Regions from separate parts of the Paenibacillus sp. BK720 genome, predicted to be linked through region 1. Evidence: predicted binding sites of a transcription regulator. Region 1 holds the regulator's gene; each other region holds the start of a gene.
What was found. Region 1 encodes LexA, which represses DNA repair genes until DNA is damaged. Its sites were predicted from a motif close to CGAACATATGTTCG; they were not measured.
Positions count from the first base shown of each region.

Region 1 (7,581 bases):
CCATGACGGTTCACCCATACTGAAGTCATGCCAATCGTATTGGCGCCAAGAATATCGGTAGTCAGCTTGTCGCCAACCATAATGCCATGATCCGGCTCGATTCCGAGACGCTCCAGGGCATGACGGAAGATCGACGCGGCAGGCTTGCCTTCCCCGAACTCACCGGAAATAATGATATGGTCAAAGTATGGAATCAGCTCCGGAACGCCGGCAAGCTTCTCGCGCTGCAGATCCGGCGAGCCGTTTGTGAGCAAAAGCAGTTTGTATTTTCCTTTCAGGGCATCAAGCACGCGGAACGTTTCATCGTAGACCAGCGGACGCTTGCGGCGTTCCGCAGGGAACTGGTCCGCAAGCTTTGCGCCCAGCTCTTCGTTGTCAACGCCTAACGCGCGCAGGCCGCGTGTCCAAGCTTCCTTGCGGTAGCCCGGCGCAAGCTGCTCCAGCTTGCGGAATTCCTCCTGCTCGCCTTCGCGGAAGTTCGCCCAGAGTCCTTCAAACGGGTTAATCCCGATCATCTTCGTGAACGGGAACGTCTCATAGGACTCGTAAAGAGCGCGCGCTTCTTTGCGTACGGCTTCCTCAAGCTGCTGCGGATCAACGCCGGCAGCTTCCGCACCGGCTTGGCATGTTGCTTCAAATGCTTCTTTTACGCTGCGATCATCCCACAACAGCGTATCGTCAAGATCAAATAGTACCGCTTGCTTCCCCATAATTCGCATAACTCTCCTACTCTTTTTCTATTTTTGTTCGAAAGGCAAATGGTGTGTTTTGGCGAAATCCTGCAGTTTGCTGCCGATCTCATCCGTCGGATAACGGTTGAGCAGCCGCGAGAATACCCAGTTCGCGCCTTTTTGCTGCATGATTACGACAGCACCGTTTTGCACGCTGATCCCTTTAATGTTGGATACATGCAGCTGCTTGTCCCCCGTCATTTTGCGGGTTTGAATATAGTCTTTGCCGATTGTAACGTAAGGACGCCGCAAGAAGAAAATCAGCGCAAGGAAAATGTAGCAGCCTATCGTTACCCAGAACATGGTTGTAGGCTTAAAGGATGGATCCGTCGTAATGAATACCGTATACATGCTGATCAACAAAATAAGCACAATCGGAAATATGTAGTTGCGGCCGGTATACCGGTCTACCTTGGGTGCTGCCGAAGTGCCGATTTGCGATGCGCCATGCTTTTTACGCGCCTTGTTAATTTGGTTCGTATTTTTGCGCACTTTGCGCTCCCACGTGCGTGACAAAGCAATTCCTCCTATTGTATATTGCAGGCGCCGTTCATGGAACGGCGCCAACGCTAGCTAAATGGATATATGTCCTAATTAATGCGCGACATCGTTAGGATCGCCGTCTACAATTTCGATGGAATCCAACTGCTGGCGGAAATTCCTTTTGAAATTCTCCAAATATTTCTGACGCAACACGGCACGTTCCGCAATTTCTTCTTCCGTCAAACCTACCGTTTTATTTTTACGGGATAATTCGTTAATACGCGCGATGACTTCTTCCACTGCCTTCACCTCATTTGCTTATTACTCATCCTTCTTACCTATTTTGACTTTTATCCCGAGTAATTGTCAAGGCAATGATAGAAGAATGAGAAAAGGACAGATAATTTCGAACATCCTGTGTCCGAATTACCTGTCCTTTTCTATATCGCCTATCGAGGAATAATTAATACCTGTCCTGGCCGAAGCTCTACCGAGCTTAATTGGTTGCGTTCCTTAATCTTGTATATGTATTGTCTAATGTCTTTGGACCCCTCGTAAAAACGATCTGCAATCCCCCACAACGTGTCTCCCGCCGTTACGATAACGGTCTGCTCATTCGCTGCAGCCTCTTGAATGTGATCGGATGATGCATTCGTACGCATCATGAGGAAGCTCGTAAAAAGAAGGACGAACACTGCAGCGCACACAATAATCTTAAATGCATGACGTTGAACGTGATGCGCCCGTAACTTGAACGATTTAGCGGTTTCTTCCTTATGGATACTTTTATAAAAAGACGGATTCATAATCATGATTATCGCTCCCCGAACGTTTGTTCTGTTTTCTTATGTTCTTAGAATAACACGAACAAATGTTTGCAGTCAATAAAAAATGCGAACTTTTGTTTTTGAGAACTTATGTTTGTACGAACTCCGGTTCTATGCTATAATTTTCTACAAATATTATATTGGAGTGATTCACGTGTCTAAGATTTCGAACCGCCAACAGTCGATTCTTGAATTTATTAAGAATGAGGTTCGGGACAAAGGATACCCGCCTTCAGTTCGCGAAATCGGCGAAGCGGTTGGCCTGGCGTCAAGCTCCACCGTTCACGGCCATCTGGATCGGCTAGAGAAGAAAGGCCTGATCAGACGAGATCCAACGAAACCTCGGGCGATCGAAATTTTGGATCAAGACGGTGTTGACGGCATTATCCTCCCCGCTGTGGCTCAGGTACCGATTGTCGGCAAGGTAACGGCAGGCGTGCCGATTACGGCCACTGAGAATATTGAAGAATACTTCCCATTGTCTGCACACTTCGTAGGCGACGATGAAGTATTCATCCTGAATGTCATTGGCGACAGCATGATTGAAGCCGGTATACATAACGGCGACTATGTTATCGTCCGCCAGCAGCAGACCGCCAATAACGGCGATATCGTAGTAGCCATGACGGAAGACGACGAAGCGACAGTGAAGACCTTCTACAAAGAGAAGGATCATATCCGCCTCCAGCCGGAGAACTCCACCATGGAGCCGATTCGCCTGAACAACGTCACCATTCTCGGCAAAGTGGTTGGCTTGTTCCGCGACTTCCACTGACCTATTGATATAGAAGAGGCTGTTCCCGCTAATCCGAATTCACATTCGGTTAGGGAGAACAGCCTCTTTTTATTTTCCTGATTATGGTATGATCAAATGACTTATTCTGCTTGGTATTGAGGGGGTTAAGCGTGAAGAAGAAATTAACCAGGTCTTTGCTCAACAAATCCATAGCCGGTGTTTGCGGAGGAATTGCCGAATACTGCAACCTCTCCCCTTTATATGTAAGACTGTTGTTCCTCCTCTTTATCCCCTGCAATCTTATCGTCTACATCATTCTTGCTAACGTGATCCCCGCCAGTTCCCCGACTTTATACAGGAGATAGGTTGAAAATAAGGGGGGGTAATGTGGGCATATAGTGGGCACTCCCCTTTGTCCACGAATTAAATTAAAAATGCCCTCAAAAGAAAAATCCCCGGACGCTTAGAGCGCCAAGGGATTTCCTTCCTAGTACAGCGTCAGATACTGATCGCGTTCCCATTGATGGACTTGCGTTTTGTACATGTCCCATTCGATTTCTTTCAGTTCGTAGAAATGGGCAAGAGCATGTTCGCCAAGCGCATCGCAGATAACGTCGCTGCGCAGCATTTCGTCGAGCGCTTCCTTCAGATCGGAAGGAAGGCTTGGCACGCCGGATTCCAGGCGCTCTTCTTCCGTCATGATGTAGATGTTGCGGTCTACGGGAGCCGGAAGCGCCGTTTTGTTCTTGATGCCGTCTAGGCCGGCTTTCAGCATGACGGCAAGAGCCAGATAAGGGTTGGCCGCCGGATCCGGGTTGCGAACCTCGATACGGGTGCTAAGACCGCGGGACGCCGGGATACGGATCATTGGCGAGCGGTTGCTTGCCGACCAAGCTACGTAGCAAGGCGCTTCATAACCGGGAACCATCCGTTTGTACGAGTTGATCGTAGGGTTCGTAATAGCCGCCATTGCGCGAGCGTGCTCCAGGATGCCCGCCATGTAGTAACGTGCCGTTTGGCTAAGGCCCAGACGATCCTTCTCGTCATAGAATACGTTTGTGCTGCCTTGGAAGAGCGACTGGTGGCAGTGCATACCGGAACCGTTTACGCCAAACAGCGGTTTTGGCATGAAGGTGGCATGAAGGCCGTGTTGTCTTGCAATCGTCTTAACCACAAGCTTAAACGTTTGAATTTGGTCAGCTGCCTTAATCGCATCCGCATATTTGAAGTCGATTTCGTGCTGGCCGGGAGCCACCTCATGGTGGGAAGCTTCAATCTCGAAGCCCATTTCTTCCAGCGTAAGCACGATTTCGCGGCGGCAGTTCTCGCCCATGTCCATAGGAGCAAGGTCGAAGTATCCGCCTTGATCATTCAGCTCGGTTGTAGGCTCGCCGCGCTCATCCGTCTTGAACAGGAAGAATTCCGGTTCAGGACCAACGTTCATTGCCGTAAAGCCCATTTCTTCCGCTTCCTGCAGCGCACGCTTCAGAATGCCGCGCGGGTCGCCTGCAAACGGAGTTCCGTCAGGCATGTAAATATCGCAGATCAGACGGGCGACTCGGTCTTGCGCAACCCATGGGAATACGACCCAAGTATCCAGATCAGGGTATAAGTACATGTCAGATTCTTCGATACGAACGTAACCTTCGATGGAAGATCCGTCGAACATCATTTTATTGTCCAACGCTTTATCAAGCTGACTGACCGGAATTTCTACGTTTTTGATCGTACCAAGCAAATCGGTAAATTGAAGGCGGATAAATCGTACGTTCTGTTCCTCCGCAATGCGTTTAATATCCTCTTTTGTGTAGCTCACAGCATTCATCTCCTTCAAAAGAATTGTGAAGCAATTCTTGCTTCGTAAGCATACGCTTTACCTTGTTCGTTTAACAATAGGACATGCTACCGCTTGTTCAAGAAACGGGACAGCTGCCCTTGAATAAGCGAAGCCTGGCCAGGGCGTTTCTCCAGCAATTGCTGCTTGAGAAGGCGGTGCAGCTGCGCGTCGGAAAGCTCCTTGCGCTTCACTTCGGACTGCTCGCTTACGATTGTCGCATCGTCCGATTCTTTTGAAACCGGATTCATGACTTGCTTAATGCCGGCGATGTTAACGCCTTTTTCGATCAATGCCTTAATCTCCAATAACCGCTCTACATCATTAAAAGAGAACAGTCGCTGGTTGCCCGCCGTTCTGGCGGGAACAATCAATTCATGCTGCTCATAATAACGAATTTGACGCGCCGTTAGATCCGTCAGCTTCATTACGATACCGATCGGAAATAAGGCCATGTTTCTACGAATATCGTCACCCATGTCGCATCAACCTTCCAGTCGCTCATTTATACACCTATCATAACGCCCTACCAAAAACGTGTCAAGTTGTGTTAGGTTTAATTACGTTTAATTATGATAAGGCCGTCGCTTATGAGTCGACGTAACGCTGTAAGAACACCAAACTTCGCATGGGCAAACGTCAAGCCGCCTTGCATATAAGCGATATAAGGCTCGCGGATTGGCGCATCCGCAGACAATTCGAGACTACCGCCCTGAATAAACGTACCTGCCGCCATAATGACGGGATGCTCGTATCCCGGCATGTCCCACGGCTCCGGCACAACGTGCGAATCCACCGCCGCAGCCTTCTGAATGCCTTGCACAAAAGCGATCAGCTGCTCCGCACCGCCAAAACGGACGGCCTGTATGAGATCCGTACGCGGCTCGGACCAATGAGGTTTCGTCTCGAAGCCAAGCTGCTCAAACATCGCCGAAGCAAATACGCTGCCTTTAACCGCTTGTCCAACCAGATGCGGCGCCAGGAACAAGCCCTGATAAATACCTCGCAGCGTGTCCAGCATTGCGCCCACTTCACCACCGATGCCGGGCGCAGTAAGACGAAAAGCGGCTTGCTCCACCGCAGCGGCAGTACCCGCGATATATCCCCCTGTGGAAGCAAGTCCGCCTCCCGGGTTTTTGATAAGCGAACCTGCCATGAGATCAACCCCAACCTGGGTTGGTTCAAGAAGCTCGGTAAATTCCCCGTAGCAATTATCCACGAACACGAGCACATCCGGCTTGATCTGCTTCACCCGCTGAACCATATCTCCGATCTCGGCAACGGTAAATGACGCTCTCCAGCTGTAGCCTCTAGAACGTTGTATGCCGATTACCTTGGTCCGCTCGTTGATGCTGGCTTCAATATTAGCCCAATCCAGACTTCCGTCCTCGTTCAGGGCCACTTCGTTATAACGAACGCCCCAATCCTGCAAGGAGCCTGTCCCGTCTGCCGGCTTGCCGATCACCTTGTGCAGCGTATCATACGGCTTGCCTGTCATGTAAAGCAGTTCATCCCCTGGCCGGAGCACGCCAAATAACGCGCACCCGATGGTGTGCGTGCCGGATACGAAATGCGGGCGCACAAGCGCCGCCTCTGCCCCAAATACATCCGCGTAGACCAGATCAAGCACTTCGCGGCCCCGGTCATTGTAGCCATACCCCGTTGAGCCGGTAAAATGAAAATCGCTGACCTGATGCCGCTGAAAAGCGCGAATCACCTTCCACTGATTTTTTTCCGCGATGCGGTCAATGGAGCGAAGCTGGCCGGCAGCCAGCTCCTCCGCTTCATCCGCTAATTTCTCAAGTTCATCCCATACGGACGGATTGTCTTCTTGTTGATTGTTGTAACTCATTTTAAGCCTGTCTCTCCCTTAGTTAACGTAACCCAATTCTATTATTCAATATAGGGCTGAAGCTTGTGGCCGTTTTGCTCGTAAGCCTGACGGCTTACCTGCACGGTGAGACGCAAGGCTTCGCCATCCTCGCTCACTTCATTGCCCACGACTTCCCCGCTCCGGTACGCAAGCGCAATCAAGTCGCCGCGGTCGGCCGGCAGGACGAAAGTAACCGTGTCGCCGGTCAGTTTATCCTGAATTTTATTCCGAACCAGCTCAAGATCATCTTTTTGATAAGCGCTGATAACAAGCGTATCCGTGCCCGGCGTCGGCAATTCCACATGATTCTCTTCGCACAGGTCCTTTTTATTGAAGATCGTCAAGCTGGCAGTTCCCGCAGCTCCTAGATCGCCAAGGATTTGTTCCACGACTCTCATCTGCTCCTCGCGCATCGGCGAGCTGCCGTCCACGACATGCAGTACCAGATCAGCCTCCAGTACTTCCTCCAGCGTCGCGCGGAATGCCGCCACAAGGTCATGGGGAAGGTTCTGAATAAATCCAACCGTATCCGTCAGAACGACTTCGCGGCCGTTTGGCAGCTCCAGCGTGCGGGAAGTCGGATCAAGCGTGGCGAACAGCTGATTCTCCACATAGACGTCAGCGCTCGTCAATTCCCGGAGCAGCGTGGATTTCCCGGCATTCGTATAGCCTACAAGCGCAACCTGAATCACGCCGGATTTCTTCCTTCTCTCCCGGTGCAGCTTCCGGTGGCGGACCACTTCCTCCAGCTGTTCCTTCAAGTCGGAAATCCTGCCTCTAATATGCCGCCTGTCTGTCTCAAGCTTGGATTCGCCGGGACCTCTCGTTCCGATCCCGCCTCCAAGCCGCGACAGATTCTTGCCGTGGCCAGACAAACGCGGAAGCAAGTAGCTGAGCTGCGCCAGCTCTACCTGAATGATCCCTTCGCGCGTCTTCGCCCGTTGGGCGAAAATATCCAAAATAAGCTGCGTCCGGTCCACAATCTTCAGATCCAGCGTTTCTTCCAGATTCCGAACCTGCGCGCCCGACAGCTCTTGGTCAAAGATTGCCGTTGTTGCTCCCAATTCGTCGGCGATCGCTCTTAGCTCTTCGACCTT
Region 1 is NZ_JAASRQ010000001.1:1,422,966-1,430,546, reverse strand. It holds gene FHT67_RS06420 (HAD family hydrolase) at 1-710, opposite strand, end outside; gene FHT67_RS06415 (hypothetical protein) at 738-1,247, opposite strand; gene FHT67_RS06410 (DUF896 domain-containing protein) at 1,326-1,514, opposite strand; gene FHT67_RS06405 (LysM peptidoglycan-binding domain-containing protein) at 1,664-1,879, opposite strand; gene lexA (transcriptional repressor LexA) at 2,196-2,816, shown strand; gene FHT67_RS06395 (PspC domain-containing protein) at 2,948-3,142, shown strand; gene glnA (type I glutamate--ammonia ligase) at 3,265-4,593, opposite strand; gene FHT67_RS06385 (MerR family transcriptional regulator) at 4,680-5,090, opposite strand; gene FHT67_RS06380 (methionine gamma-lyase family protein) at 5,168-6,463, opposite strand; gene hflX (GTPase HflX) at 6,505-7,581, opposite strand, start outside.

Region 2 (7,581 bases), on a different contig from region 1:
GGAATGTTTTTGATTTGGGGATATGGCCGGATGCGGAGAAGCGAGACAGCGTCATGTCCGCTCTGACGGACAGCGGACTGATCCAGGACCTGGAGATAGAGGTCAGAGACCGGCAGAATAATATCGTGACCTGCGTCTTGGATCTGGAGCTTATTAACATCTTGGCCAAACCGTGTATTTTGATCGCGGGCAGAGATATTTCGATCGTAAAAGCCATCGAAAAAAATAAATACGACGAAATGAAAGAAGAGCTGCTGCAGACGGTTCGATCGGTGAACGGTTTCGTGATTCAAATGAAGAAGAGGGAAGACGGCGAGCTTTATTACGTCCTGGCCGAAGGGAAAATCGCGGAGGAGCTTGGTTATACGACGGCTAACAGCTACGGCAAAACGGTCAGGGAAATATTCCCTTTTCTCTACAAGACGGAAGGGCAATATTACGATCGGATTCTCCAGGGGGAAACGATCAGCTTTGAAACCGAGCTGCATGGCAGAAGCTTATACAAGACCTTAAGTCCGTACTATAAGCAGGGGCGCGTTATAGGAATCATAGCAACGGCCGTAGATATTTCCGAGCGGAAAAACATCGAGAAGATGCTGCGCTTGTCGGAGATGAATGCGGCGCTTGGCGAATTGGCTGTTGGCGTGGCGCACGAGATTAGAAATCCGCTGACGGGCATAAGGGGATTCGTTCAGCTTTTAGGCGAAACATTGAAGAGGCATGGGATTGAAAAAGAGCAGCGTTACGTCGAATTAATTCAGACGGAGCTCTCCCGCATTAACGATCTGGTCAGCGAAATGCTGTGGCTCCGCAAGCCTAAAGAGAGCAGCATGGAAATCATCGATATGCTGAAGCTGGTAAACGATATTCTTCCCCTCATCCAGGTGGATACGAATATGAACAATATCCAAATGGACACTTACGGGGTTGTGGCAGGCAAGTCGATTAGAGCCAATATCGCTCTCTTAAAGCAGGTTATTCTGAATTTATGCAAGAACAGCATCGAAGCGATGCAATCGGGAGGCAGGCTGATCCTTGGTCTGCGGGAAGCAGCGAATACCGTAACGCTGTTTGTTCAGGATTCAGGACCGGGAATTCCGCCCGATGTAATGGACAAGCTGTTTACGCCGTTTTTCACGACCAAACAATCGGGCAATGGCTTAGGGCTGTTTATTTCCAAGCAGATTATTATAGAAATGGGCGGGAAGCTGGCGATAGAGACGAGTTCTTCAACGGGAACTGTCGTATCCGTTACTTTTCCCGTGGAGACGGCATGAAGCGCAGGTTTCCCGTTTTGGGACGGGCTGCCCGAAACCACTGCGTGCAAAGAACGAGGATAAGCATGATCTCGATGGCATCCCCGCCGTAATACATCATGTAACCGGCAGTTTCCGATTGCGCCAAAGAAACCCCGTCAGGCGGATGAGCATAAATATGCTTGGATAGAATGCCATGACATGCGGAGGCCATTATAAATACGGCCGCACGGTACATATAAGATGCCTGATAACGGACCGGCTCTACGGAAATCATCGAAGCCGTAAACAGATAACCGGCTAAAAAAATATGCGCATGTACGAGCAGGCTTGCGAGAGCATCATGATGCATAAGCGGGTACAGACGGGTTGCGTATACAAGCCAGAGTCCGCCCACATGGAGCGCGGAGGCTGCAACGGGATTCGTTAACATGCCGAAAAACGGGCTCTTTAAGAGCTTTGTGATTTGCCTTGCCGGACGGACGGGAAGAGTTCTTAGGACAAGGGTCAACGGCGCGGCCATTACCATAAGGAAGGGAGCCAGCATGCCCAATAACAAATGGACAACCATGTGGGCCTCGAAATCATCATGGGCATTATGAAATAAAGGGCCCGTAACGGCTGCGGAGGCAGTTAGAATGCCAAGGGTCCAATAAACGGTGCGAACGATGGGCCAAGGCTTGAGCCGGTTATTCGAAGCCCATGCGGCAAGAATGTAAAGGGTCAACGCGAGCAGCAGCGGAATGGCTACTAGCAGGTCATGGGAAACGGGACTAATCGCGGACATTTGGCGAAGCCTTTCTGCATAGTCGGAAGCCGAAAAGAATCATAAGGCAGGCGAGTACATTCCATATCGCATCATAGATATAGACCTGTTCCACATAACGGATCTGATGCAGCCGCATAAGCTTATGCTGGATCGTCCCGTCATACAGCTGGAATATTCCTGCGCCGAGCCATACGCCTCCCCACCAGCCGACAGGGAAGAAGGCTTGTCTCCTTCGAAGATCGGCTAGAATAAACAAGCCGCCAATGGTCGCGAACCAGCTGAACGCATGAAATAAGCCATCCGAGATTAACCCCAAGCTTGTTGTGGATTTATCATAGAAATGATGCCAATGCAAAAGCTGGTGAAAGAGAGTCTCGTCGACAAAGGCAACCATGCCTATTCCGAACAGAAAGCCTGACCATGTATTGCGGCTGTTTACCATCCTGCAGTTCCTCCTTGACCTGTGCTTAAAAAAATCCGCGGAATCCGCGGATTTTTTGTGTTTTATTCGTTATGTGTTTCAACGATTTCCTCCAGCACGGAGGACGGCTCCCGGCTGGCTGCCAGCACCTCTTGATCGGTTTGGCTGGTGCCTTGGATTTGTTCGGCAGCTTGCGCTTGACGGTTTAATTGCTTCTCTACTTGTCCGATTCCGTGGGCGCCTTGATGGCCGCGGCTTGATGTCATAGGTTTCTCCACCTTTCTTGTTTGTCTGCAACCGGTATTTTATCGGCCTGAATAGTATATCCAGCTAAACCAGAATAATGATCGGAAGAATCATCGGTCTGCGTTTTGTTTTGGCGTACAGGAATTTCCCGACCGACTCTTTAAGACCTTGCTTGTACAGATTCCAAGGCTTATGGAGCTTGTTCTCCTTCTCCAAAAGCTGCTCCATTTCATTTAGCGTGATCCGGTGCACTTCTTCCATTAATCCTTCCGATTCCTTCACGAACACAAAGCCGCGGGAAATGATATCCGGTCCGGACACAATCTTGTTGTCGCTCTTTCCGATCGTTACGACAATAATGAGAATGCCGTCGGCGGACAGCACCTTGCGGTCGCGCAGCACCACGTTGCCTACATCGCCGATCCCAAGACCGTCGACATAGGTGTCTCCGTTCGTGACGCTTCTTTCGTGAAAAGCCTCCGAGCCGGCAAAGTCCACGACATCGCCGTTATTCAAGATAAAGATATTGCTAGCTTTAACCCCTACGGATTCGGCTAATTCGCGATGCAGATGCAGCATCCGGTATTCGCCGTGTATGGGAATGAAATATTGCGGCTTCATGAGGGTAAGCATCAGCTTCAGCTCTTCCTGGCTGGCATGTCCGGATACATGCATGCCGGTGCTTGCACCGGAGCCGTAAATGACTTTGGCTTTTCTCTCGAACAGGTTGTCCACGATACGGGCGACATTCCGCTCGTTTCCCGGAATAGGGGAGGAGGCAAAAATAACGGTATCGCCGGGATGCACGGCAAGCTGCCGGTGATTGCCGCTGGCAATCCGCCCCAACGCCGCCATGGGCTCGCCTTGACTGCCCGTGCACATAACCGTGATTTCATTCCGTTTGTATTTATTGACTTCGGCGATGTCCACCAGCATATTGGAAGGCATGTTGAGATACCCCAAAGTGGAGGCGATCTCCACGACATTAACCATGCTTCTGCCGGCGAGGGCAATTTTGCGGTCCGTTTTGACCGAGGCCTCAATAATTTGCTGAAGCCGGTGCACATTGGATGCAAACGTCGTTATAAAAATCATCCCGTCCGCATTGTAGAAGGCTTCCTGTATGTTGGCCCCAACCAGACGCTCGGAAGGGGTAAAGCCCGGACGTTCCGCATTGGTGCTTTCGGACAATAGCGCCAATACGCCGTTTTTCCCGATCTCCGCCATCTTGTGAATATCGGCGTATTGGTTATTGACGGGAGTAAGGTCGAATTTGAAATCCCCGGTATGGACAACCGTTCCTTGGGGAGTATGAAATACGATGCCGAGGCAATCCGGAATGCTGTGGTTGGTGCTGAAAAAGCTGACGGGAACCTTGCCTAGAGTAATCTCGGACTGCGGTTCAATCTGATGGAGGGTTGTCGAGCCCAGCAGGCCATGCTCCTTCAGCTTCCCTTTGATTAATCCCAGCGTCAGTCTAGTTGCGTAAATAGGCATATTTAATTGTTTGATAATATAGGGGATACCGCCAATATGATCTTCATGGCCATGCGTAACGACAAGGCCCCTGACCTTGCCCTCATTTTCGATAAGATACGCAATATCCGGAATAATCACGTCTATGCCAAGCAGGCTTTCATCCGGAAACTTCGATCCGCAGTCCACAACGATCAGATCGTCGCCGCATTCGATGACATACATGTTTTTTCCGATCTCATTAACCCCGCCAAGAGGGATAACCGACAATTTATCGTTTCCCGCCATGCATCATCCGCCTTTCCATGTTTGTTATTTTCCTTATTTGGTTGGTTTACCCGTTCCTTGGGACCATTATTCCGGAAGAGATTGATTAAAGCTTAAAGTTTGGTTATGATAATCGATAGAACGTTTGTTCCTATTCATCATTGCGGAAAGGGGATTGCCATGGCTGTCGAAATCAAAGATATCGTATCCAAAAGTATCCTAAGCGAAGCCAAGGGGTACTTGGATACAGGCTTCACCCATTCCCTTAACCCATATAGCGGCTGCTCGTTTGCCTGCAAATATTGTTACGTGAGAGAAATGCCGATTCAGAAGTTCAAGCAGATTCCGTGGGGAGAATGGGTGGACATTAAGACAAATGCCGCGGACATATACCGGAATGAAGTAAACAAGCTGCGCCGGAAAAACAAACCGGTTCATATCTTTATGTCGTCGGCAACGGATCCATATCAGCCGGTTGAGCGGGAAGCGGGGATAACAAGGCGAATATTGCGGGAAATGCTGGAGGTCCCTCCCGATCTGATTCAGATTCAGACGCGCAGCCCTCTAATCATGAAGGACATGGATCTTATCGTGCAGCTGAAGGACAAATGCCAGGTGCTTGTGTCGATGACGGTAGAGACGGACCGCGAGGATATGAAGCGGCTGTTCGCCCCTTACGCACCGGGCATCAAGCTGCGGCTGAAGGCTCTTAGGGAGCTGCATGCCGCCGGGATTGCGACGCAGGCTGCGATCTCTCCGGTGCTGCCTTTTACCCCGGATTTCCCGAAGGTATTGGAAGGAATTGCGGACCGGATCTGGATCGATACGCTTACGATCGGGGATGGCTCCATGGGGAAAAGGTCCAAGCGCCTCGGTATGCCTCAGCTGTTTGATGATCATAACCTGGCGGATTGGTACCGGAGCGATATTCATGCCAGGGTCGAGACCTACTTTCGGTCGTTCTTTCCGGCCGAGATGATTCATGTCTCGAAGAGCGAAGCTTTCCCGCTGAATGAAGCATGAATTTCAGTAGCCCTTTTCCCTATTTTTGTTACCACAATAGAATGTATAATGAAAATAGACATTCGATATCTTCAATAATCTGAAAGTTCGGCAGAGGGGGCCATATCCATGTTGTTGGGGGAAAATACGAAGCTGGTTATGATCGGAGATTCGATTACGGATTGCGATCGGGCTAGGCCTAGGGGAGAAGGGCTGTTTGGCGCAATCGGGAAAGGGTATGTTTCGCTGGTAGATTCGTTGCTGACCGCAGCTTATCCGGAGCTAGGGATTCGCGTGGTAAACATGGGGACAAGCGGCAATAACGTCCGGGATTTGACGGAACGCTGGGATACGGATGTCATCGATCTTCGGCCCGACTGGCTGTCTATTATGATCGGTACGAACGATGTATGGAGACAATACGATTTGCCTGCTCAGACCGAGCAGCATGTCTACATCGACGAATACGAAGAGAAGCTGGAAGCTTTGGTGAAACGTACGAGACCAACGCTAGAGGGACTTGTGTTAATGACTCCGTTCTATCTGGAGCCCAATGATGCGGACCCGATGCGCAGAACAATGGATCAATACGGCCGGGTCGTCCAAAAGCTGGCGTCCAAGTACGATGCCCGATTCGTGGATACGCAGGCGGCGTTTAACAAGGTGCTTGATCATATTTATCCGGCAACGCTCGCCTGGGACCGGGTTCATCCCAATATGTCGGGTCATGCCGTGCTTGCCCGGGCCTTTCTGCAAGCGGTTGAATACGATTACAATCGATGATTACGGTGAAATAAAAGAAAGGACCACTGACAGTGGTCCTTTCTTGCGTCTATGTTTTAATGCGCCCGGCTTGGTTTAGCCTTCTTTAATTCTTTATGACCGTTTGGATTGGATGATTTGTTAAGCTCGGCGATCAGCTTGTCGCCTTCCACATCAAGGTTTGGAAGAATGCGGTCGAGCCATTTCGGCATGCCCCATGCTTTGTCGCCAAACACGGCCATAATGGCCGGAACAAGCGCCATGCGGACGAAGAAAGCGTCAATAAGAATACCGATGGTAAGAGCAAAGCCGATTTGCTTCAGCATAATGTCTTCGGTCAGAATGAACCCGGCGAAGACGGATACCATGATAACGGCTGCGGCCACAACGACACGGCTTGCTTGCTTATAACCTTCCACTACGCTAGTCGTTCCTTTGTGCCCGTGAACGTAAGCTTCCCGCATGGAGCTGACAAGGAAGACTTGGTAGTCCATCGCAAGACCGTATAGGATGCCGGATACCATAATCGGCATAAAGCTTAGTAGCGGGCCGCCGGTATCGAAGCCAAACAGGTCGTGCAGCCATCCCCATTGGAATACGGCCGTCGTAATTCCGAAGGTAGCCAGAATACTTAGCAGAAAGCCGGTGGTTGCTTTTACCGGCACGATAATCGACCGGAATACAAGCAGTAGAATAATAAGCGACAGAATCAGGATGATGCCGATATAAATCGGGAACACCTCGGCCAGCTTAGCGGACATATCGATGTTAATGGCCGTGAAGCCGGTAACGCCAAGCGTCACTTTGTTGGATCGGGAGATGCTGGAGTCTTTGTCGCGAAGCTCTTTTACGAGCTTTTTGGTCTCGTCGTCCGTAGGACCCGATTTCGGAATAACGCTGATAATCCCGATGTCGCCGGTCTTGTTAATGCCCATAGGCGTAACAACCGCAACATCGTCATGCTGCTGGATCTCCTGCACAAGCTTGCCGAGCCGTTCAGGCGTAACCTTATCGGAGGAGCTTGCAGGCTCGGCGACGAGCAGAAGCGGCGAGTTGAAGCCCTTGCCAAAGCCGGCCGAGATCGCGTCAAAGCTTTGTCTAGCCGCCGTATCCAGATTCGCGGTATCGCCGGATGGCATGCCTAATTTCATATTGGCTGCCGGAATGGAGGCGGCTCCGAGGATAACGATCACGCTAACGATCACGAGCCAGCGGCGTCGCACAACTCCGTTCGCCCAGCGATGTGCCGTGCCTTGACGGGCAACGCCTGCCTGCTCGTTGTTTTTCTTCCGTGCTTTCTCGGAGACGATACGTTCCCCAACCAGTCCTAGCAAGGCCGGAAGCAAAGTCAGGGCTACCAGGACGTTAATGAAGACGCTTGC
Region 2 is NZ_JAASRQ010000005.1:451,066-458,646, forward strand. It holds gene FHT67_RS21020 (PAS domain-containing sensor histidine kinase) at 1-1,277, shown strand, start outside; gene FHT67_RS21025 (cytochrome c oxidase assembly protein) at 1,252-2,043, opposite strand; gene FHT67_RS21030 (DUF2243 domain-containing protein) at 2,030-2,467, opposite strand; gene FHT67_RS21035 (hypothetical protein) at 2,530-2,712, opposite strand; gene FHT67_RS21040 (ribonuclease J) at 2,777-4,456, opposite strand; gene FHT67_RS21045 (SPL family radical SAM protein) at 4,616-5,458, shown strand; gene FHT67_RS21050 (SGNH/GDSL hydrolase family protein) at 5,567-6,220, shown strand; gene FHT67_RS21055 (MMPL family transporter) at 6,277-7,581, opposite strand, start outside.
Region 2: a site for LexA is predicted at 4,574-4,587, ahead of FHT67_RS21045 (SPL family radical SAM protein). Genes of this name have one in related genera too.

Region 3 (7,581 bases), 430 kb from region 1:
TCCCTTTCTTTTAGCCCCATGACCCGGGGCCTCATTCTTTTTTCTTGTCCTCCATCTTTTCCATTTCCATATTCGCATGCCGGGTGCGTGTTGACAACCCCATCCGCGCAGAAAAAAATCCCGCAGACTGCGTTTAGGCAGTTGCGGGATTTCTATGAATCCGATCCTCAGTTCGTATGGTTGCTCTTCTTCGCACGAAGGATCGCCGATTCGATGTCAACCGACAGCTGCTTGAGACCATACAGATCCTCCTGCTCAAACAGCTCGTTGAATTTCATTTGAAATTGTGCCGCTTCTCTCACGCGGTGGTAGAAATACAAATCCTGAATCGAGCTGAGCACGGTGGAGACAACGTTGGAGCGTTCCTCGAAGTCGCGCTGCGCATCCAGAATTTCGTGGCGGATGCTGGACATTTCCGTATCGAGCAGAAATGCCGCTTCGGCCGCTTTCTTCAGCCGCTCGCGAACGTCATCCGGCAAGCTTTCCTTATATTTATAGTTCAGCGAATGCTCAATCGTAGCCCAGAAATTCATCGCAAGCGTGCGAATCTGAATCTCGGCGAGCACGAATTTTTGGCCAAGCGCTGTTTGTACCGGATATTCCACAATCATATGGTAGCTTCGGTAGCCGCTGTCCTTGTAATTGGTAATGTAGTCCTTCTCGTAGACAAGCTTCAGATCCTTCCGGATGCGGATAAACCCGGCGACGCGGTGAATGTCGTCTACGAACTGGCACATGATCCGGATACCCGCGATATCCTCGATGCCTTTTTCCAGCTGATCGGCGGGCACGCTAAGCCGTCTTGCTTTTTCCAGTATGCTGGAGACTTTCTTGACACGACCGGTAACGAACTCGATCGGAGCATACGCCTCACGCATCTTAAGCTCGACCCGCATCGTCTTTAACTTCACTTTCAATTCTTCAACTGCTTGCTCATAAGGCTGTAAAAAAAGATTCCAATCTCTTCCATCCATCCGGCCGCCTCCTGTTCCTATCGATGATCTGCGCCCACTGCCTCCGATATGTTACGGTAGCCGTCTTTACGCAATCGTTCTTTTAAGCCGTTCGTCAGTTCGCGGAGTACTCCTGGACCTTTATAGATCAAAGCGGTATAAATTTCAACGAGCGAGGCCCCGGCGCGGATTTTATCGTATGCGTCATTCGCCGTAAAAATTCCGCCCGATCCGATAATCGGAAGCTTGCCTTCCGTCAGCCGGTATACCGCCCTAACAACCTCGGTCGAGCGCTCGCGAAGCGGCGCTCCGCTAAGTCCGCCCGTTTCCTTGGCATTAGGATGCTTAAGCCCAGCCCGTGAAATCGTCGTATTCGACGCTATAATGCCCGCTACACCGCTGTCTTTAATCGTCGAGACGGTAAGCTCAAGCTGCTCGTCCGTCATATCAGGAGCAATCTTCACCAGAACCGGCTTTGCTTTACTACCTAATTTCGACGCCTGAAGCCCGATTTCCTCCAATACTTCGCCAAGAAGCGTGCGCAGCTCGTCGCCATGCTGCAGCGCGCGCAAATCCGGCGTGTTCGGGGAACTGATGTTGACGACAAAGAAGTCGCCATACGGATATAACACTTGTATGCAGGAACGGTAATCTTCGTGAGCCCGTTCATTTGGCGTTGCTTTATTTTTACCGACGTTTACGGCAATCGGGATCCGGTTAATTTTGCGCTGCGACAGCTGGCGGGCCATCGCTTCCGCGCCTTCATTATTAAAGCCCATCCGGTTAATAAGCGCTTCGTCGGAAGGCAGACGGAAAAGCCGCGGCAGTTCGTTGCCCGGCTGTCCTTTTGGCGTTACCGTTCCTACTTCGGCGAATCCGAAGCCGATGCTGGAGAAGCCGTCCGCGGCTACGCCGTTTTTGTCCAGCCCGGCGGCAAGTCCAACCGGATGCGGGAAATGAATGCCAAACAGATCGACCGCAAGCTCCGGCGATTCGGCCACGCCGTACATGGCATGCAGCATGTTGTTCATGCCCGGAACGCGTCCGGCTGTATGCAGGCCGTCAATGACGAGGTGATGAGCCTTTTCGGGATCCATTTGGAAAAATACCGGTTTAAGAATAGAAGAATAAAGCAAGATTACACACTCCGTTTCAAGTTTCTGTCCTACCTGACAGTTTATCTTTTTTGTAAGAAAAAGAAAAGGGCGGCGCTCTCCGGCAAGTCCTTCCGGATATTGCGGCATAACAAGAAACCGTTTACAATATGGGTATATGGTTTTCATTTTTCCCAAGGAAAGGTTGATTGACGATGAGCACAGCCAAACGGAAAGCTCCCGCTATGAAACAGAAGCCGAAAGAAGAGGTAAACGTCAAGGCGCTCGCCTGGATTGGTTCGGTCGTGGTTGTCATTATCGCCGCCGTTGCCGTCCTCCTCGTCCTCAATCAATAGCGATATGCAAAATGCGCAAAAAAACTCCATGCTCTCAGCGAAGGCTGAAGTAGCATGGAGTTTTATTATGACAGCTTACATATTAAACGGTTCGTCAGCGATCTTGATCGAATCTGTAGGGCAGCCGTCGCAAGCATCTTGCAGATCGTCGTACAGATCCTCAGGAATTTCCGTATTGCCATGGTTGCCGTCGTTTCCGAAGATGACTTCGGCAATGCCCTCGTCGTCGTAATCATAAATATCTGGTGCCGTAGCGCCGCAAGCTCCACATGCGATACAGGTGTCTTTCTCTACCCATGTAAATTTAGCCATTGGTATTCCCTCCCACAAAAAAATAGACATAAAAATGCTTAAGCAAACGTCGTGATGTATCTACCGCTCGCTATAATTAGTGTGAACCTTCACTCATCAATATATAACAAACCGACCACCTTGGCAACAAGCTATGCCTAAGCAATTGTTACAATTCATCCTTTTGGAGAGAAGTGCCGCGCAATCGCTTATTGCGGATAAGCACGGACGGATCATCGCCCAGCATGCCCGCCGTCAGCACCGCGTTCTCGCCAAATTTGTCCCGCAGCACATCCATGGTTTTGGTCAAGGCCTCCTTGCGCGGCTGCTCCTTGTAATCAAACAAATCGAGCTGAACGGCAGTCTCTTCCTCCGCCGTCAAGTTTTGCAGGGTAACCCCCAAGAGTCGGGCGGGTTCATTTCCCTTCCAATGCTCATCAAACAGCCGGCAGGCTTCATGATAAATAACATCCGTCGAATGGGTCGGGGCGCGAAGCGTGCTGGAACGCGTTATGGTAGCCATATCCGGCTTGCGGATCGTAATCTGGACCGTTGATGCCATCAGCTTTTGACGACGCAGCCTGCGAGCCGTCTGGTCGGCCAAATTCAGCAGTATCCGGTGGGCATCCTCCCTGTCCGTTACATCGTAAGGCAGCGTGGTGGTGTGCCCGATCGACTTGCTCTGCTCCCGGTCCGCGCGCACCTCGGAAGGATCAATGCCGTGGGCGGCCGACTTCATCCACGAGCCGTATACGCCGAACTGGCGAATCAGCAGCTCCTCGTCCGCCGCGGCGAGCTGGCCGATCGTGCGGATACGCAGCCGCTCCAGCTTATCTGCCGTTTTCTTCCCTAGGCCATGCAGCACGTCGCAGGGTTTATCCCACAATACATTCGGGACGTCCCGCAGCCGCAATACCGTCAACCCGTTAGGCTTCTTCATGTCGGAAGCCATTTTGGCCAGCAGCTTATTAGGCGCGATGCCAATGGAACAAGGCAGCGTCCACTCTTCCGCGATCCGCTTTTGCAGCGCTTCGGCGATCTCGAGCGGGGAACCGAATATTTTCGAGCCGGTAATATCCATATAGCATTCGTCAATCGAGATCGGCTCCACAAGCGGGGTATATTCCCTGGCAATGCTCATAAACCCGCGCGAATATTTGCGGTACAGCTCAAAATCCGGCTGGATGATCATGAGATCGGGGCAAAGCCGCATCGCCTGCCTGACGGTCATGCCCGTCTTGATTCCTTTGCTTCGCGCGGCATAGGAGCAGGTGACGATAATCCCTTTGCGGAGCTCCACGCTTCCGGCAACGGCCGTCGGCTTCCCCTTATATTTCTCTGGTTCCTCCGCTTCATGCACGGAGCAATAGAATGCATTCATATCCAAATGAAGAATGACGCGCCCTTTGGCCGGATAGTCCTTGTGTGTGTCAGCCATAGCCAATAATCACCTTCCTACTCCTCCCAGAATACCGCCCTTTGGGAAGATGCGTCAAATCCAAATGGATGTGCGTAATATTTTAAAAAATTCCATGCTCCTCTCTACATTCTAATCAACAAGTGTTATAATAGTTAATTATATTTGTGTAGGCGATCAGTGAAGAAGGAGGCGTTCCCGGCTATGACAACATCGATAACAATATTTGATACTACGCTGCGCGACGGTACGCAAGGCGAAGGAATCAGCCTGTCAGCGGACGACAAGCTCAAAATTGCTCAAAAACTTGACGCTCTCGGCGTTCATTATATTGAAGGCGGGAATCCTGGAAGCAACGGCAAGGATATTGAGTTTTTCCAACGGGTTAAGAGCTTGAAGCTTCAATCGAAAATTACGGCATTCGGAAGCACTCGCCGTAAGTTCAGTCAGGCTGATCAAGATTCTTCCCTCGTGCGCATCGCGGAGTCCGGCGTACCGGCGGCTACGCTCGTAGGCAAGTCGTGGGATTTCCACGTGCATACCGCCTTGCAGACAACGCTGGAAGAGAATTTATCCATGGTTTACGATTCCATTGCTTTCTTGAAGCACAGAGGCATGGAGGCATTGTTCGATTCCGAGCATTTCTTCGACGGTTACAAAAACAATCCGGAATACGCGGTAGCGGTATTGCGCAAGGCCCAGGAAGCCGGTGCGGACTGGCTGGTGCTCTGCGATACGAACGGCGGCACCTTGCCGGGTGAAATCCACGAAATTGTTAGCCGCATCCGTCAGGAGCTGACGGCGCCTATCGGCATACATACCCACAATGACTGCGAGCTGGCCGTGGCCAATTCTCTCGCGGCCATTCAGGCCGGCGCGCGTCAGGTGCAAGGTACGATTAACGGTTACGGCGAGCGCTGCGGCAACGCGAATCTCTGCTCGATTATCCCGAATCTTCAGCTCAAGATGGGCTACGATGTTCTCCCCGAAGAGAAGCTTCGGACACTAACGGGCACCGCCCGTTACGTGAGCGAGATCGCGAACGTCAATATGCCGGTCGGACAAGCGTACGTCGGCAACGCCGCATTTGCCCACAAAGGCGGCATTCACGTATCCGCGATTATGAAAGACTCCAAAACCTACGAGCATATCCAGCCTGAGCTTGTAGGGAACAAGCAGCGCATTCTCGTATCCGAGCTTGCCGGTCAATCAAATATTATTTCGAAGGCGCAATCGCTTGGACTGGATATCAATGCCAATAACGAGCAGACCAAAGCGATTATGGATCACATCAAGGAGCTTGAACACCAAGGCTATCAATACGAGGCCGCGGACGCATCCCTGGAGCTTCTTCTCCGCCAGGCCTTTGGCGAACCGGTTGAAGTGTTCAAGGTTGAGTCGTTCAAGATTCTGGTTGAGAGCGGCGCGAAAGGCCAGATGAACTCCGAAGCGATCGTCAAGCTGAACGTAGACGGCCAGCAGGTCTACACCGCGGCAGAAGGCAACGGTCCTGTTAACGCGCTCGACAATGCCCTGCGCAAAGCGCTGGTGCAATTTTATCCGAAGATCGAAGAGATTCATCTGTCGGATTACAAGGTTCGCGTGTTTGACGAAAAGGATGCAACTGCAGCGAAGGTACGCGTTCTGATCGAATCCTCTAACGTAGACAACACGTGGAGCACGGTAGGCGTATCCAGCAACGTCATTGAAGCAAGCTGGGAAGCGCTTGTCGACAGTATCCGTTATGCTTTGCTTAACATGGAGAAATCAACAACGGCAAGCTTTGACAATATCGAACGTATCGGTGTCATAAACCACTAACAAAGAAAGAAACGCCCGGCAGCTGGTCTGCCGGGCGTTTTTATTTTAGCTGTATTGCTCGATTAGCCGTTCCCATTCGTCAATCGTGATAACGCCGTTGATTCTCTCGCGTATGACTCCCGAGGAATCGATCAGGAAGGTTGTCGGGAATGTATCCACCTTATACGTATTGGTAACGTCCCCTTTTCGGTCCATTAGAATCGGGAACGTAAATTCGTGATCGTCCACAAACTGCCTCGCTGCTCTTTCCTTGTCGAACTTTGTGGCATTTACGCCGTAAAAAGCGATTTTATCCCCGTATTTCTCATACAGCTTCTGTAAATCCGGCGCTTCCAGCTCGCATGGTCCGCACCACGAGGCCCAAAAATTCACGAAGGTCAGCTTGTCCTGCTTGCCGCCGACCGCATAGTTCTTCTCGTCAAGCCCAGGCAGCTGGAAGGTTAACGCTTCGGAACCGGCCTTTGGTTTAAAGTCGGATGCCGCTGCCGTAACGCTTGATTCATCCTTGGATACGTATTGATACACCGCTAAACCTGCCAATACAAATGCGGCGATAAACAGCATCGTAGCGCGCTTCATGGTGTCCCTTCTTTCTTGTTCATTTCTATATTATACCTATCGTAACACGGCGAGGAATGGAAGCTCAAGCCGGGGGGCACATTAGCCATGAAAAAGACAATGTCACCTAGATCGGAGGACTCTTCTTTTATGGCCGAAAACAAATGGCTGCAGTATATCGCTTTTGCTTCCGTTCCGCTCGTTCTGGTGCTCGGCAATTCCATGCTTGTCCCGATTTTGCCTGACCTTGCCAAACAAATGAAGCTGTCCGAGCTTCAATCCAGCCTTGTTATCACTTTATTCTCGGTTAGCGCCGCGGTTTTCATACCAGCGATTGGCTATTTGTCGGACCGTTTCCGCCGTAAAGCAATCATCATTCCGGCATTAGCGGTATATGGGGCTGCTGGAATCGTTGCGGGCTTTGCGGCGATTTGGGGCTCTTATTGGCTCTTGATCAGCTCGCGGGCCTTGCAAGGCCTTGCTGCGGCAGGTACCGCTCCCATTGCAATGGCATTGGTTGGCGATATGTATAAGGATGGCCAGGAGAGCGAGGCGCTGGGCATCGTTGAAGCCTCCAACGGCGCAGGCAAAGTCGTAAGTCCCATTCTTGGCTCTCTGCTCGCGCTAATTGTCTGGTATGCGCCGTTTTTTGCTTTTCCCGTATTTTGCGCGGCGTCGCTGCTCGCCGTATGGTTTTTTATCAAAGAGCCCGAATCCAAGTCCGAGCCCTTGAAGCTCAAGCCCTATTTGGCCGACATGAAAAAAATATTCCGCGAAAAAGGCCGCTGGCTAATTACCGCTTACTGCACGGGAGCATTAGGTCTATTCCTGCTATTCGGCGTCTTGTTTTATTTGTCGGATCTGCTGGAGAAGCCCCCCTACTCCATAGACGGAGTTCTGAAAGGCTGTATTTTAGCGATTCCGCTGCTTGGTCTTGTCATTACGGCATATTTGACCGGACATTCCATCAAGAAGGACGGAAAAAAAATGCGCCGATGCATTCTGATCGGACTCTCGCTTATGAGTGCCGCCTTGATCGGCTGTTTGTTCAGTTACTGGCTCATTTACGTATTTATTGGATTTATCACGAT
Region 3 is NZ_JAASRQ010000001.1:993,488-1,001,068, reverse strand. It holds gene yjbM (GTP diphosphokinase) at 168-974, opposite strand; gene FHT67_RS04295 (quinone-dependent dihydroorotate dehydrogenase) at 992-2,089, opposite strand; gene FHT67_RS04285 (ferredoxin) at 2,479-2,715, opposite strand; gene FHT67_RS04280 (DNA polymerase IV) at 2,864-4,132, opposite strand; gene cimA (citramalate synthase) at 4,316-5,932, shown strand; gene FHT67_RS04270 (TlpA family protein disulfide reductase) at 5,978-6,511, opposite strand; gene FHT67_RS04265 (MFS transporter) at 6,611-7,581, shown strand, end outside.
Region 3: a site for LexA is predicted at 4,194-4,207, ahead of FHT67_RS04280 (DNA polymerase IV). Genes of this name have one in related genera too.

Region 4 (7,581 bases), on a different contig from region 1:
CCCGCATCGTCCTTGGCGGTATTCAAAAGCTGATTCAAGTTGTTGATATACAACCAGTTCGCCTCGATCTGATCGGACAGCATACGCCGGTCGGCCAACCCCCTGTCGACCTCTCTCACCAGGTTTTGATTAAAATTATGCTTGATGAGGTAAAAGGAAGAGGCGTTAAACAATACCTCGAATAACAAGAACGTGCACCAGAAAACCTTCAGCCAGAGCTTCATGAGATAACCTCAAGCCGGTATCCGAATTTATAGACGGTTTTAATCCGTTCTTCCCAGCCCAGTTTTTTTCGAATCTTTTGAATATGGATGTCGACGGTTCTTGTCTCGCCGCTATACTCATAGTCCCAGACAAGCTCGAGAATTTTTTCGCGGGAAAGAGCTTTGTTGCGGTTATTAATAAGGAGGAGAAGAAGCTCGTACTCCTTCATGGTCAATTCAACGAGTACGCCTTCCTTCTTGACCATTCGCTCCTCCAAATGAATTTCGAGGCCGCCGACGTTTAAGCTGTCGTTTTTCCTCCCGAAACGGCGAAGGACCGCTTCGATCCTGGCGAGCAGCTCCATCGCTTCAAATGGCTTGACGATATAGTCATCCGCTCCCATTTTTAATCCTCTTACCTTATCGACAAGAGCATTGCGAGCCGTAAGAAAGATAACCGGTACTTCAATTCGCTTGAATCGCTCCAATAGCTCGTACCCCTCCATATCGGGAAGGGAGATGTCCAGCAGCACCAGATCCGGAGCGAATTCCGCCAATAGGTTTTCAGCTTCTTGTCCGCAATATGCCTGCCGGCAGCCATAGCCGGCTAATTCAAGATTCAGCTTAATCAGATCGGAAATTGCCGGGTCATCTTCAATGATGATAATATGCTCCATTCCATACCTCCAGATATTAAGGCCTACCCTATTATGATAGACGAAAAAGGTAGAGTAACTTATCTCCAAGTTGTAAATTAGTTGTAATTTTAATTGTAGCATGCACGAATTTGGAGTTCTCTTAGTAAATTGTTCCCTCCCAGTGCGGGCCGGACAAAAAAAAAGCCGCTTCACTTAGCGGCTAATCCATAAATTTATGCGATTAAATCATCAATGGCCTTTTTTGCGGATTTGCTTATCGTGATGCTCTCCCCATTCCTTGGCTTTCGCGGTTGCGATGGAAATCGCTCGGCCTTCGGAATAGCCATCCTTCAGCAGCTCGTTAGCTATATCTATCGCTTTGTTGCGGATTGGAGCCATGAAGTTTTTGAGAGACTCCGGATAGTCGTCTTTGTTCCAGGGCATGTCCATTCCTCCTTTAACGTTGCTGCCTTTTTCTTAGACCGCTCGGACGGATTTGAAACATCAGCTGCCGCTTAGTTCCTGCTCCATTCGGGAGGCAAAAGCCTGGCATACTGCGGCTGCGCATAACGGTCGTCGATGAGCAATAGCGTCCCCCGGTCGTTCTCGGAACGGATGAGCCGACCGCCGGCCTGCAGCACTTTATTCATGCCAGGAAACACATAGGCATACTCGAATCCGTTCTTCCCTTGGCGGTCGAAATAGTCTTTGATAATGTTCCTTTCCAGCCCGACCTGTGGCAATCCTACCCCAACGATAGCCACGCCTGTAAGACGGTCCCCCACCAAATCGATGCCTTCCGAGAAAATGCCGCCCATAACGGCGAAACCGACCAGCGCGCTTTTATTTCCCGGCGCAAAGGCTGCCAAAAAGGCATCCCGCTCCTCCTCGGACATAGAAGGCGTTTGGACGATCGCCGTAAATGCCTTCGTCCCTTCGGATGATTGCGACCGTTCCATAAACCGTTCGTACGCGCCATTCATATAGGCATAAGACGGGAAAAACACAAAAATATTGCCTCGATGCCGCTCAACCATGGAATGCAATAATCCGGCAACCCGATCCAAGGTCCGTTCGCGATCCTGGTAGCGGGTCGACAGCCGTTCGATTCGGACATCTAGCTGCTCGGGCGAGAACGGAGACGGAATAGCGACGGCGTAATCCGTTTCTGCATCCCCGCCAAGCATGTCCATAAAGTAATGAAGCGGAGATAACGTAGCGGAAAACAGAATCTGCGCCTTGTAGCCTTTGGCGTATTGCCGAAGCAGATGCGACGGATCAAGGCAAAACAGCTTCAGGCGAACGTCATTCCTGTCCTTCTCGGCGTAGGTGACATACCGCTCGTCGTACAGCTTGGCTATGCGCAAGAACTGTTGAGCTCCGAAATAGACGTCCAGCAATAAGGGATCTTGGTCCCCTAGGGCCAACTGCTCTTCTGCCGCTTGGGCAAGAGCTTCCAACTGTTCAAGCAATTGCTCCGGAAGGTAGCGCTCCATGTTCCTGCCGGTTGCGTCTTCTTCCATCGATTTGCGCAAAGCGATAAAATACTGGTTTACTGCTTTCGCCGAGTTGTACACAAGCGGACGGACGGTTTTGCTTGCGCGCTGCAGAGCAAGAAAATCGGCCTTCCGAAGCTCCGCGGAATACATTTCGCGAGCCCGGTCGACAAGGTTATGCGCTTCGTCAACCAATAATGCCGTCTTCCGTTTCTGCTCTTCAAACAGTCTCTTCAGGTTTACACGCGGATCGAAAATATAATTATAATCGCAGATGACCGCATCCGCCGCATAAGCGGCATCAAGCGAAAATTCGAACGGGCAGACATGGTGCTTATAAGCATACCGCTCAATGACTTCGCGCGTCATGGACGTCTCGTTGCCCAGCATATCCAGGATGGCGCCGTTTATGCGGTCATAATAACCCTTTGCGAATTCGCAGTACTCGGGAGAACAGCGTACCTCGTCTTTCAAGCATACCTTATCTTTTGCCGTCAACGTAACGGTATGGAGACGAAGGCCGCCTTCGCCTAGCATCTTAAGCGCCTCTTCGGCAGCAGTGCGCGTTGTCGTGCGGGCTGTCAAATAAAAGAGCCGCTGCAGTCGTTCTTCCCCGATTGCTTTTACTGCCGGAAACAGCGTTGACATGGTCTTGCCTATTCCGGTTGGCGCCTTCGCAAACAGCATGCGCCCATCCACGATCGTCTGGTACACGGAAGCAGCCAGTTTGCGCTGGCCTTCACGATACGACGGAAAAGGGAAAGCCAATTTCTTGATGCTGGCATCCCGTTTTTCCGCATGAGCATTTTTCATTGCGGCATACGGATAATACCGGTTAACCGTATCGAGCAGAAATCGTTCGAGCTCCGCAAAGGTCATCGAACGCACGAAGCGTCGGCATTCGCCGGTATCTATATGCATGTAAGTCAATTGAACGTTGATCGCGTCAAGCTCCCGCTCCTTCGCGACCATATAGGCATAACAGTATGCCTGCGCCCAATGAACGGGGTACGTCTCCTCCATAAGGCGGGGCAGCATGCCGGAAGAGGATTTGATCTCGTCGATCGTCAGCCCGCCATCCGTTTGCAGCAAGCCGTCGCAACGGCCGTCGATAACAAACAGCATATCCCGGCAAGCGATTTCCGCCGATACGTATACCTCTTTGGCATCCTGCTCGCCATATTGCTTTTGAATATGCTGATGCGCTTTCGTTCCTTCCGTAAGCGCGACGGCAGATCTAAAAGCCGTATCGATATCCCCGCTCCGATATGCGTATTCAACAAGCGCACGCACGGACAGTTGCACGGTTTTTGTCATAGCCTCTCCACGCCCTTCGCCGTTTGCGATTTCCTATTGAATCGACTATACCAAACGGATGTTCGCGAGTAAATAGAACGCTGTTGTTTCAATGCCTGTTTTTCTGTTTATTAAATAACCAGAATTCATATATTAAACTCGAGAGGAATGAATGAACCATGACTACAAAAACAACGAAAACCGTCCAACAACACTTGAACCGCCAGATCGCGAACTGGAGTGTTCTCTATACGAAGCTTCACAACTATCACTGGTATGTTAAAGGCTCGCAGTTCTTTACGCTGCACGTAAAATTCCAGGAGCTCTATGAGGAAGCGGCGCTGCATGTCGACGAAATCGCGGAGCGTCTGCTTGCGGTAAAAGGCCAGCCGATCGCTACGATGAGCGACCATTTGAAGGAATCCGCCATTAAGGAAGCCAGCGGCAAGGAAACGGCCGAACAGATGGTAGACCAGCTTATTAAAGACTTCTCGCTCGTTATTGACGAGCTTAAGGAAGGAATGGAGGACGCCGAGGAAGACGGCGACGAAACAACGGCGGACATGCTGCTTGCCATCCATGCCAAGCTCGAAAAACATGTTTGGATGCTTAGCGCGTTTAACGGCAAATAAAAAGCTTGCCGGAATATCGACAGCCCGCTCACAAGAAGCGGGCTGTTCGTATTTAACGCGATTGCAGCCATCCGGGAATAACCCGCGCGTAATCCATCGAATCTTCCCATTCGATGAACCGTTCCTCGCGCAAATTCTCGAGGGCCTTTCGGATTTGGCCAACTTCCCTTTGTGCGAAACGCGCTAGTTCCGGAATAGAAATACGCGTGTTCTGATGGCCGTTTCGATTATATAGAATTCTGAGCAGCTTCCGCTCCGTATCGTTCAACAGGTTAAGCCCCTTCTTTCTTTCGCGCGATCTCAATATCAACGATTCCACCGAGATTAAAAATACGAATGGCTTGCGCCTGGAAGCAATACGCCTTCAGCCGTCCAGCCTTAACCGATATCACGCGTACATCGCGTATGCTTACCTCGCGCTTCCGATCCACATAAATCAGCTGTACCACTTTGCCGATAAATCTCTCCAATCGCTATCACCCCGCCAGGAACGTTTGTTCTTATTCATTATATACCAAACATATGTTCTAGATGCAAGACCCCAAGCAAATTGGAATTATTTTCACGCTCCTTTTAAGCAGCGAACTCGCCCGCAACAAAAAACAGCAGCCAAACCGGCTGCTGTTCCTTGTTATTTTTCTCGAGGGCTATAATTCCTTATCGCTCAAGAACTCATTTTGAATTTCATCGCCATTGGGATTGCTATTTTTAATTTGGCTTAGACGCCCATTGCGGTTCTCGCCGCCATGTACGCTATTTTGCCGTTGATCATTATTATCGGTATGATCATGTTGGTTATGGTTGTAGTTTTTGTTGTTTGACATTTTCCGGTATCACCCTTTCTGCAAAAAGCTAAATCTAGATTGTGTATTTCCGATCAGATTTATGCAAATTGGATTCATCCCAAGATCTCGATATACCCTTCCGTTCCGTTCACTCTGATTCGTTGTCCGTCTTTGATCAAAGTTGTGGCATTCTCTACGGCTACAACAGCGGGCAGCCCGTACTCCCGCGCGATAACCGCTCCGTGCGTCATCAGTCCGCCCACTTCCGTGACCAGACCCTTGATGGATACGAATAAAGGGGTCCAGCTGGGATCCGTAAAAGAAGTGACTAGAATATCCCCGTCCTCCAAATTTGCTTCTTCCATGTTCAGGATGACGCGTGCCCGGCCCTCTATAAGTCCGGAGGACACCGCTAACCCCGCGATAGCCTCGGCCGGCAGATTTTCGCGCCGGTATTCACCTATTATCATTTCGCCGTCAGATGTCATCACGCGTGGCGGAGTCAGCTTTTCATACCGCTTATAATCGTCTTTACGCTTGCTGATGAGCCGGTAATCCAGTTGATTTGTCCGTATTACCTCTTTAAGCTCTTCAAAATCCAGATAATAAACATCTTCTTTTTCTTGAATGACGTTCTTTTCCACGAGTTTTACGGCTTCTTTCAGAATCGCCTGTTTATATACGAAATAACGGCTGACCATTCCGTATTTCGGGTATTCCCGGTAACCGGCATAATTCCGGATCTGGTCAATCCTTTGCTTGGTTTCGCTCGCTTTAAGCTCGCCATCCGGCAATTGCCTGAGCCGTTCCAATATCTCTTGTTCCTTAGCCAGAGCTTCCTGCCGTCCTTGCTCGAATTTGCGGCTGCTGGCATTTGGCCCAAAGTTTTTAATGTTCGTAAGAATGACGGGAATAAGAGCAGCCGGATTCTCGCTCCAACGGGTTCTGGTGATATCGATTTCTCCGGGACACCGCATGCCGTATTTGCCGAGATAATCATGGATGGCGCTTAGAGCCGGCCTTCCTCCCTCAACATGGACCAGTCCATCCCAATCATCTTTATTCCGCTGTAAATATTCAATGACTTGCGGATATGGACGTATGACGTCCGCGACATCCATAAGCGCCAGTCCCATCTCCGAGGTAATATTGTTCGGTACCGATTGGGAAAGCGTATCCGCCGCGTTTTTTTCGCCTAACCACTCGTAAAGCTTCTCATTAATCCAGGTTAAGGCATTCATAGACGCCATAATGACTTGAATGCTTTGCGGGTTAAATAGAACCTTCCTCAGCTGCTGGATATCTTCCACGATAAAATCGAATAAATCCGCGCCGGATTTCGTCCGGATCGTTTGCTTTAGCTCTTCAATTGAGGCTTCGCTATTTTTAATCAAAATGGGAACCACGCCGGGTTCAAGCTGCGATTCTGTTTGCGTATTTGCAGGCGACGCGGCTTTTTGGCTTTGGCCGGGATGGGGTTCGCAAGTTTCGACCGATACGGGCCGGATATAGTCTCCACGCTTGATTACCTTTGTTAAAGCGTCCTTGATGAGCGGTTCGGATTGTCCGATTGTGTTTAATAGCCTTTCTCTGCTATCCGGCGAAGCAAGCATTCGGGTAACATCAACAAACAACCTTCCGCCTGCTTTGCGCATTGGCGCGGGAGTCGTTAACAGGTAAAAAGACAAGCCTAACGGTTTGATCGGATCCGTCATCATTTGTTGGTGGCCAACGGAGACGTAAACATGATTTTCTTGATCATTGGCTTCAGGGATCGGATACAGCGTAGTGATGGGGCGGCTCTGAACGATATGGAATGTCTCTTCCGCCAGACACCATTCGATATCCTGCGGGCAGCCGAAATAGGCTTCAATCCGTCTGCCGATCCGCGCTAATTGCAGGATTTGTTCTTCCGTAAGGACCTGTTGCTTCTGCCGGTGAGGGTCGATGGACTGCGTCTCGGTTCCGCCATTCTCTTGGCTGTATATTGCGATTTTTTTGGCTGCGATCCGCTTGTCGACGACCTTTTCCTCTTGCACTTTGTAGCAATCGGCGGATACCACACCGGAGACCAGCGCTTCTCCAAGCCCAAATCCGGCATCAATGGACAGAACCTTGCGATTCGCCGTAACGGGATCCGCGGTAAACATGATTCCGGAGGCGTAAGGGAAAACCATCTTCTGAATGATAACGGATAAATGAACCTGACTGTGGTCAAATCCGTTCTGCATCCGGTAGATAACCGCGCGTTCCGTGAACAAGGAGGCCCAGCACTTGCTGATATGCGCAAAGATCGCTTCTTTGCCGACAATATTGAGATATGTGTCCTGTTGTCCGGCAAAAGAGGCATGCGGCAGATCTTCCGCCGTTGCGCTGGACCGTACGGCAAAGGCGCACTCCTCGCCAAACGGAATGAGGTAATGAGTAACGGCTGCCACAACCTCCCCGGGAATTTCAATCCGCCTAATCGTCTGGCGTATATCGCTGCTGATTTCGCGAATGAGATCCCGATCCCCGGGCGTCAGCGCCGC
Region 4 is NZ_JAASRQ010000007.1:406,757-414,337, reverse strand. It holds gene FHT67_RS26280 (sensor histidine kinase) at 1-224, opposite strand, end outside; gene FHT67_RS26275 (response regulator transcription factor) at 221-880, opposite strand; gene FHT67_RS26270 (DUF2188 domain-containing protein) at 1,091-1,285, opposite strand; gene FHT67_RS26265 (ATP-dependent DNA helicase) at 1,357-3,654, opposite strand; gene FHT67_RS26260 (Dps family protein) at 3,813-4,265, shown strand; gene FHT67_RS26255 (hypothetical protein) at 4,318-4,533, opposite strand; gene FHT67_RS26250 (WYL domain-containing protein) at 4,538-4,735, opposite strand; gene FHT67_RS26245 (hypothetical protein) at 4,913-5,089, opposite strand; gene ppsA (phosphoenolpyruvate synthase) at 5,164-7,581, opposite strand, start outside.
Region 4: a site for LexA is predicted at 4,781-4,794, ahead of FHT67_RS26250 (WYL domain-containing protein). Genes of this name have one in related genera too.